DNA from 2 places in the Curtobacterium sp. 22159 genome. Region 2 is predicted to be linked to the other one. Evidence: riboswitches for the same ligand, from Rfam matches in the RefSeq annotation. Region 2 holds a riboswitch; the other holds the start of a gene.
The links. A riboswitch is a leader RNA that binds a small molecule or an ion and turns the genes downstream of it on or off. The one in region 2 is predicted to bind thiamine pyrophosphate.

Region 1 (4,003 bases), on a different contig from region 2:
CGCACTACTCGTCGCTGCTCGTCAACGTCCTCCTCGGCGTGTACGTGCTCGGGCTCGCGCCGGCACTCCTCGTCGCCGGGTCGCTCTCGGACCGGCACGGGCGTCGTCCGCTCATGCTCGCCGGCATCGTGTCGGCCGTGGTCGGCAGCGGACTGCTCGCGTGCGGACCGCTCGGCCCCGGCTTCCTGATGGCCGGACGGCTCTTCTCCGGCATCACCGTGGGCATCGCCATGGCCGTCGGCAACAGCTGGGTGAAGGAGCTCTCGCAGGGCCGGTTCGACCCGACCGCGGACGCCGGCTCCGGTGCCCGGCGGGCCTCGCTCGCGTTCACGCTGGGCTCCGCCTCGGGCGCGCTCGTCGCCGGGCTCATCGCGCAGTGGGGTCCGATCCCCGAGGTGCTGCCGTTCCTCGTGCACATCGTGGTCGCCGTCCCGTTCGCCGTCGTCGTCTGGCGCACCCCGGAGACGAACCGCACGGGCGGCCTCCCCGGTCCGTGGTGGAAGCAGCTCGCCGTGCCGAGCGCCGGACACCGCCGCTTCACCCGCGTCGTGCTCGTCGCGGCACCGTGGATCTTCGGCTCCGCGGCCATCGGGTACGGGTACCTGCCGACGAAGCTCGCCGGCGCGACCGGCACGTGGGGGCTCGTGTTCGCGACGGCGGCCACCGTCGTCGCGCTCGGGGTGTCGAGCGCGGTGCAACCGTTCGCCAAGCGCGTGCACTCGGCCGTGTCGGCCCGTGGGCTGGTGACGGGCGTGGCGCTCATGACCGCCGGCATCGCCGTGGTCGTCGTCGCGATCCAGCTGCAGTCCGTGGTGGTCGGGCTCGTCGCGAACGTGGTGATCGGGCTCGGGATCGGCCTCGCGCTCGTGTCGTCGCTGCTCGAGGTGCAACGGATCGCGGGCGCGCGCGACCTCGCCGGACTGACCGGGGTGTTCTACGCGGCGGCGTACGCCGGGTTCCTGGCACCGGCGGTGATCGCGGCGGTGGGGAACGTCGTCGCCGTGCCGGTCGTCCTGTGGGTGGTCGTCGGGCTCGGCGTGCTGTCGTGGGCGGCGGTGCTCGTGTCGTCCCGGAAGCACATCCCGGGCGACGCCGACTGATCAACGGCGTGCCGCCGGGCCGCACGCACCAGGAGACGAGGCGTCAGCTCGGGAACCGGTCGCGCAACCACGCGGGCCCGTGGGGCACCGCTCCGAGCGCCTCCACACGCTCCCGCAACCCACGGTCCGCCGTCACGACGACGACCGGGCCGTCGCCGGCGCCCACAGCGGCACGCGCGGCGTCGACGATCGCGTCGTCGCCCGACCCCGGTGCACGCACGACCCCGACGACCTCGCCGGCGCCGGGCACCGCGGTCGCCGGGTCGGCAGCGGCCCGCGCCTCCCCCTCGAGCACCACCGTCCACCGCGGCCACCACCGGTCGAACGGCAGGTCCAGCGCCGCCGCCGGCAGTCCCGCCGCGGCGAGCGCCCCCACCGACGCGACCAGCCGCGCGGCCGCCCCGGCCCGGTCCTTCCACCAGCCGTCCGGGACGCTGCCGACGACGTTCGCCGCGTCCACCACGACGTGGGGCGTGGTCGCCATCCGGTCGCGCAGCGCCGGCCAGGCGGCGCCGAACCCGGGGTGCAGTGGCAGGTCGTCGACGTCACGCGCGGGCACCCACGCCAGCTCGAGGCTCTCGCGATCCGCGATCACCGGTTCGAAGGGCCTGGAGGCGCGCCCCACCACGGTCGTGTAGGTCCAGAACCCCAGGTCGAGGACGGACGTGTGGCGCAGGTCGACCCCGTCGAGGGGCACGCCGGCTTCCTCCGCCGACTCGCGCAGGGCTCCGGTGACGGCGTCCTCGCCCTGGTGACGCGCTCCGCCAGGGATGCCCCATGTGCCGCCGTGGTGGCTCCACTCGACGCGGTGCTGCAGCAGCACGCGACCGGCGCCGTCGTCGACGAGGAGACCGGCGGCGCCGAAGATCCCCCACGCCTTCGTCCCGTCCGGGCCGATCGCCCAGGCGTCGCCGGGGTCGCGGGGGCCGGGAGGGGGCCCGGGAGGCGTTGCATCTGGCACGTCCTCAACCCTCCCACACGGCACCGGTGCTGTGACGGCCGGTGGTCGCAGAGCGTCGTGTACGGTGTCGTCCGAGACACGGGGTGCCGCAACCGGCGGCTGAGATCACACCCGTCGAACCTGCTCGAGTTCGTACTCGCGAAGGGATCGTCCATGCACACTGCTGCGCCCGTACCCGCTGCACCCACCGGTGGCGCCGAGCCCGACTGGGCCGACCGGACCGCCACGCTCCTCGAGGCCGTCCGGGGCCGCGCTCCCCTGGTGCACTGCATCACGAACACGGTCGTGCAGAACGTCACCGCGAACGTGCTGCTGGCGCTCGGCGCCTCGGCCGCGATGGTCGACGTCGTCACCGAGGCCGGACCGTTCGCGCGCGTGGCCGACGCGCTGCTGGTGAACACCGGCACCCCACACGCCGAGCCCCGCGCCGCCGCCGAGGAAGCCGTCGCGGCCGCGGTGGACGTCGGCACGCCGTGGGTCCTCGACCCGGTCGCGGTCGGTTCGCTCCCGGTCCGCACGGCACTGGCGCGACGCCTCCTGGCCGCGGGTCCGACGGTGCTGCGCGGCAACGCCTCCGAGGTGCTCGCGGTCCTCGGCGCGTCGGCGGGCGGCCACGGTGTCGACAGCACGGTCGGCGCGGACGACGCGCGGGACGCCGCGGTCGCCGCGGTCACCGCTCCGGGCGGTCCCGGGAGGCGCGTGGCCGCGGTGGCCGTGTCGGGTCCGGTCGACCTGGTGGTCGCGCCCGGCACCGGCACGGTGCGGGTCGCGAACGGCACGGAGCTGCTCACCCGGATCACCGGCGGCGGGTGCGCCCTCGGAGCGGTCGTCGCCGCGTTCACGGCCGTGTCGCCCGGGGACGCCGGAGCCGCGGCCGTCGCAGCCACCGCGGTGCACACCATCGCGGCCGAACTCGCCGCGAGGACGTCCGGCGGTCCGGGCACGTTCCAGCCGCTGTTCCTCGACCGTCTGGCGTCGCTCACCCCCGAGGACGTCGTGCGCGAGGCCCGTATCACCGTCGAGCCGTCGGCGGTGGTCGCGTGAGCGCCGCGGCGGACCTCGGCGTGTACCTCGTCACCGACGGTCGGCTGTCGGACCGGCACGGGATCGGGGTCCTCGGCGTGGTCCGGGCCGCGGTGCACGGCGGGGTGCGCCTCGTGCAGGTGCGTGACAAGGACGCCTCGGCCCGGGACCTGCTCGCGCTGAGCGCCGCCGTCGCGGACGCGGTGGGCGACCGGGCGACGGTGGTCGTCGACGACCGCCTGGACGTCGCACTCGCCGCACGGTCCGCCGCGCACCTGGTCGCGGGCGTGCACCTCGGGCAGTCCGACGTCCCCGTCGGGGTCGCGCGCGCCCTGCTCGGTCCGGACGCGCACGTCGGGTTGACCGCGAACACGCCGGAGCACCTCGCGGCCGTCGCCCGGCTCCCGCACGGCACCGTCGACCTCCTCGGGGTCGGCGTGGTGCACCCCACGGCGACGAAGGCGGACCACCCGCCGGCGCTCGGCCACGAGGGGTTCGCGCGGCTCGCGGCTGCGACGGAGGTGCCGTGCGTGGCGATCGGCGGGGTGACGCTCGACGACGTCGCACCGTTGCGTGCCGCCGGTGCGGCCGGGGTCGCCGTGGTGTCCGGCATCTGCGCGGCCGCCGACCCCGGTTCCTCGGCGGCCGCGTTCGTCGCCGCGTGGACCGGCGCGGGCCCGGCGGGCGACCCGCTCGGTCACGGGTCGGATGGTCCGCCGGACCGCAGGCGGGTCGGTCCGGGTGATCCGTTCCTCCTGGACGTCGCCACGCGCGACGAGGCGGACGCGTGAGCGGCGGTGGACGCGTCCCGCGCGTCCTGTCGATCGCGGGCACCGACCCCACCGGCGGGGCGGGGATGCAGGCCGACCTCAAGGCCATCGCCGCCCACGACGGGTACGGGATGGGCGTCGTCACCGCC
Region 2 (4,003 bases):
CGCGAGGCGAACTCGCCGAGCGTCGAGGGCTCGCCGCGCCAGAAGTCCCGAACCGTGTCGCGGTACTTGCCGTTCCACTCGGACCACTGCGGCGGGAAGTTGCCGACCTGGTAGCCGCCGGGGCCGACGTCCCACGGCTCGGCGATGAGCTTCACCTGCGACACGATCGGGTCCTGCTGGACGAGTTCGAAGAACGCCGACAGCCGGTCGACCTCGTAGAACTCGCGGGCGAGTGCCGCGGCGAGGTCGAAACGGAACCCGTCGACGTGCATCTCGGTCACCCAGTACCGCAGCGAGTCCATGATGAGCTGCAGCGAGTGCGGGTGCCCGACGTTGAGCGAGTTGCCGGTGCCCGTGTAGTCCATGTAGTACCGCTTGTCGTCGTCGACGAGGCGGTAGTACGCCGCGTTGTCGATGCCGCGGAACGACAGGGTCGGGCCGAGGTGGTTGCCCTCGGCGGTGTGGTTGTAGACGACGTCGAGCACGACCTCGATGCCGGCGCGGTGGAGCTCGCGCACCATCGTCTTGAACTCCTGGACCTGCTGGCCCTGGTCGCCCGAGGACGAGTAGTGCGAGTGCGGCGCGAAGAAGCCGATCGTGTTGTAGCCCCAGTAGTTCGACAGTCCCTTGTCCTGCAGGGTGGAGTCGTTCACGAACTGGTGCACGGGCATCAGCTCGAGCGTGGTGACGCCGAGCCGCTGGAGGTGCTCGATGACCGCGGGGTGTGCGACGCCGGCGTAGGTGCCGCGCTGCTCCTCGGGGACGTCCGGGTGGGTCTCGGTGAGGCCCTTGACGTGCGCTTCGTAGATGACCGTCTCGCCGTACGGGGTCCGCGGTGCGCGGTCGCCCTGCCAGTCGAAGAACGGGTTGATGACGACGCCCTTCATCATGTGCGACGCCGAGTCGTCGTCGTTCGTCGAGTCGGGGTCGCCGAACGTGTACGAGAACAGCGACTGGTCCCAGTCGATGTCCCCGCTGGTCGCCTTCGCGTAGGGGTCGAGCAGCAGCTTGCTCGGGTTGGCGCGCAGTCCCTTCGCGGGGTCGTACTCGCCGTGGACACGGAACCCGTACTGCTGTCCGGGGCCGACGTTCGGGAGGTACGCGTGCCAGACGTACGCGTCCACCTCGACGAGGGGGACGCACTCTTCGTTGCCGTCGTCGTCGAAGAGACAGAGATCGACGCGCTCTGCGACCTCGCTGAAGAGCGCGAAGTTCGTGCCGCTTCCGTCGTAGGTCGCACCGAGCGGGTACGGGTTGCCGGGCCAGGTGTGCAAACGGTCCTCCAGGTGTGGGTGGCGCCAACATATCGGCGCTGGCCGTCCGCGTCCGCAGACAAGGCACAGCCGTGGGCGGTTCGTGGACACCGCGTCCTGTGGAGGGAGGGGCGAGTAGCCTCGCGCGCATGGCCAACATCGTCACGCAGATCGCAGACAAGGTGCGCCCCGTGGGCGTCTCCACGAACTACGGGGAGCCGGTCGAGGTCGGCGACCAGACCCTCATCCCGGTGTCGCTCGGCTGGTTCGGCTTCGGCGGCGGCGGTGACGGCGACGAGAACGGCGGCGGGGGCGGCGGTTCCGTCTCGATCCCGATCGGCGCGTACGTCCGCCGACCGGGCCGGGACCTCGAGTTCGAGCCGAACCTCGTCTCGCTGCTCGCGGTGAGCGTCCCGGTGATCTGGGTCACCGGGACGGTGCTGCGCAAGCTGGTGCGCGTCCTCAAGAAGTGACGTCCTGACGAACGGGAGGCGCGGTGCCGGTCGGCACCGCGCCTCCCGTTCGTCACGCAGTCGCGTCCCGTCTACACTGGCGGGACACACACGGGAGTCCGGGACCGCCGGGCTGAGAGGGAGCGAGTGGCGCTCCGACCGTCGAACCTGATCCGGATCATGCCGGCGCAGGGAGGAGTCAGGACCATGTCCACAGGCACGTCGTCAGCCGTACCGTCCACCGCGAAGCGCTCGTTGCGCTGGCGCGTCGTCGACATCGTCGTCGCGAGCGTGCTCGCCGTCGCGATCGGTGTCGTCTTCAAGGTCTGGGAGTTCCCCTACGAGCCGCTCAGCGCCGCGATGACGCTCCTGCTCCCGGGCACCCAGGCGTTCTTCGGCGGCGTCTGGCTGCTCGCCGGTCCGGTCGTCGCGATCATCGTCCGCAAGCCGGGAGCGGCGTTGTACGCCGAGATGGTGGCCGCTTCCGTCGAGGCCCTGCTCGGGACGCAGTGGGGCTGGCTGACGCTCGAGGCCGGACTCGTGCAGGGTCTCGGCGCCGAGCTCGTCCTCGCGCTGTTCCTGTACCGCAGCACCCGCCTGCCGGTCGTGGTGCTCGCCGGTGCGGCCGCCGGGCTGGCGCTCGGCCTCAACGACACGCTGCTCTGGTACGCGGCCCTCGACGCGGGCTTCAAGGTCGCGTACGTGGTGTCGGCGATCATCGGCGGTGCCGTGATCGCCGGGGCCGGCGGGTGGCTCCTCGTCCGCGCGCTCGCCGCGACCGGCGTGCTCTCGTCGTTCGCCGCTGGACGGGAACACGCCAGGCGCCGGAACCGCGCCGTCGCGTGAGCACCGCGTCCGGGACGACGCCGGCACGGATCACCTTCCGCGACTGGGGCTGGCGCTACGCCGACCGCGGTGACTGGGCGGTCCGTGGCGTCGACCTGACGGTGGAGCCGGGGGAGCGCGTCGCGATCGTCGGGCCGTCGGGAGCGGGCAAGTCGACGCTCCTGCGGGCCGTCGCCGCGGTGCTCCCCGATGAACCGGACGACGCGGACGACACCGCGGCGTCGGTGCAGGGCACGGTCCTCGTCGACGGAGCCGACCCCCGCGCGGTCCGCGGACGCGTCGGCCTCGTCATGCAGGACCCCGAGGCCCACACCGTGATGTCCCGCATCGGGGACGACGTCGCGTTCGGGTGCGAGAACCTCGGTGTCCCGCGTGCGGAGACCTGGGAACGCGTGCGATCGGCGCTCGACGTCGTCGGCCTCGACCTGCCGCTCGACCGATCGACCACGATGCTGTCCGGTGGCCAACGGCAGCGGCTGGCCCTCGCGGGCGTGCTCGCCATGCGGCCCGGCGCGCTCGTGCTCGACGAACCGTGCGCGAACCTCGACCCGGCGGGCGTCGAGCAGGTGCACGGCGCCGTCCGGGCGCTGCTGGACGCCACCGGCGCCACGATGCTCGTCGTCGAACACCGCATCGGCACCTGGCTCGACCTGGTCGACCGGCTCGTGCTCCTCGAGGCCGGCGGGGGTGTGGTCGTCGACGGCCCGCCCGACGCCGTGCTCGCATCGCACCGGGAAGCGCTGACCGCGGCCGGAGTGTGGGTGCCCGGCTCCGGACCCGCCCGCGCTTCCGCCCGCCGCGCGGACCGCACCGAGGGCGACGAGCTGCTCACGGCGCGCTCGCTCGGCACCGCCCGGGGCCGACGCCAGCCGGTCGGTCGCGGGATCGACCTCGACGTCCGCGCCGGTCGGGTCCTCGCCGTCACCGGGCCGAACGGCGTCGGCAAGTCCACGCTCGGACTCACGCTCGCCGGGCTCCTCCGACCCGCCGAGGGGACGCTCCGGGCCACCCGCGCGCTCACCGACGACGACGAGGACGCACCGGCAGCCTGGACGAGCCGTCGCCTCGCCGCCCGGATCGGCACCGTGTTCCAGGACCCCGAGCACCAGTTCGTCGCCCGGACCGTCCGCGAGGAGCTCGCCGTCGGACCGCGCGCACTCGGTCTGCCCGACGTGGACGCCCGTGTCGACGAGCTGCTCACCGACTTCGGCCTCGCGCACCTGGCGGACGCCAACCCGTTCACCCTCTCCGGCGGCGAACAGCGACGGCTCGCGATCGGGACCGTCATCGCCGCCCGTCCGCCCGTCGTCGTGCTCGACGAACCGACCTCCGGGCAGGACCGCGCGACGTGGCAGGCCGTCGTCGACCGGCTCGGCGCGCTCGCGGATTCGGGCACCGCCGTCGTCGCCGTCACGCACGACCGCGACCTCGTGCGGGCGCTCGACGCCGACG

Region 1: linked by a shared signal. The riboswitch ahead of thiM (hydroxyethylthiazole kinase) and the one ahead of ACTJKO_RS17115 (ECF transporter S component) in region 2 are both predicted to bind thiamine pyrophosphate.

Annotation. Positions count from the first base shown of each region.
Region 1 is NZ_JBQEPN010000010.1:80,649-84,651, forward strand. Features, by position in the region: gene ACTJKO_RS12635 (MFS transporter) at 1-1,100, shown strand, start outside; gene ACTJKO_RS12640 (NUDIX domain-containing protein) at 1,144-2,061, opposite strand; TPP riboswitch at 2,131-2,226, shown strand; gene thiM (hydroxyethylthiazole kinase) at 2,215-3,105, shown strand; gene thiE (thiamine phosphate synthase) at 3,102-3,875, shown strand; gene thiD (bifunctional hydroxymethylpyrimidine kinase/phosphomethylpyrimidine kinase) at 3,872-4,003, shown strand, end outside.
Region 2 is NZ_JBQEPN010000019.1:6,532-10,534, forward strand. Features, by position in the region: gene glgX (glycogen debranching protein GlgX) at 1-1,274, opposite strand, end outside; gene ACTJKO_RS17110 (hypothetical protein) at 1,403-1,726, shown strand; TPP riboswitch at 1,807-1,918, shown strand; gene ACTJKO_RS17115 (ECF transporter S component) at 1,913-2,551, shown strand; gene ACTJKO_RS17120 (ABC transporter ATP-binding protein) at 2,548-4,003, shown strand, end outside.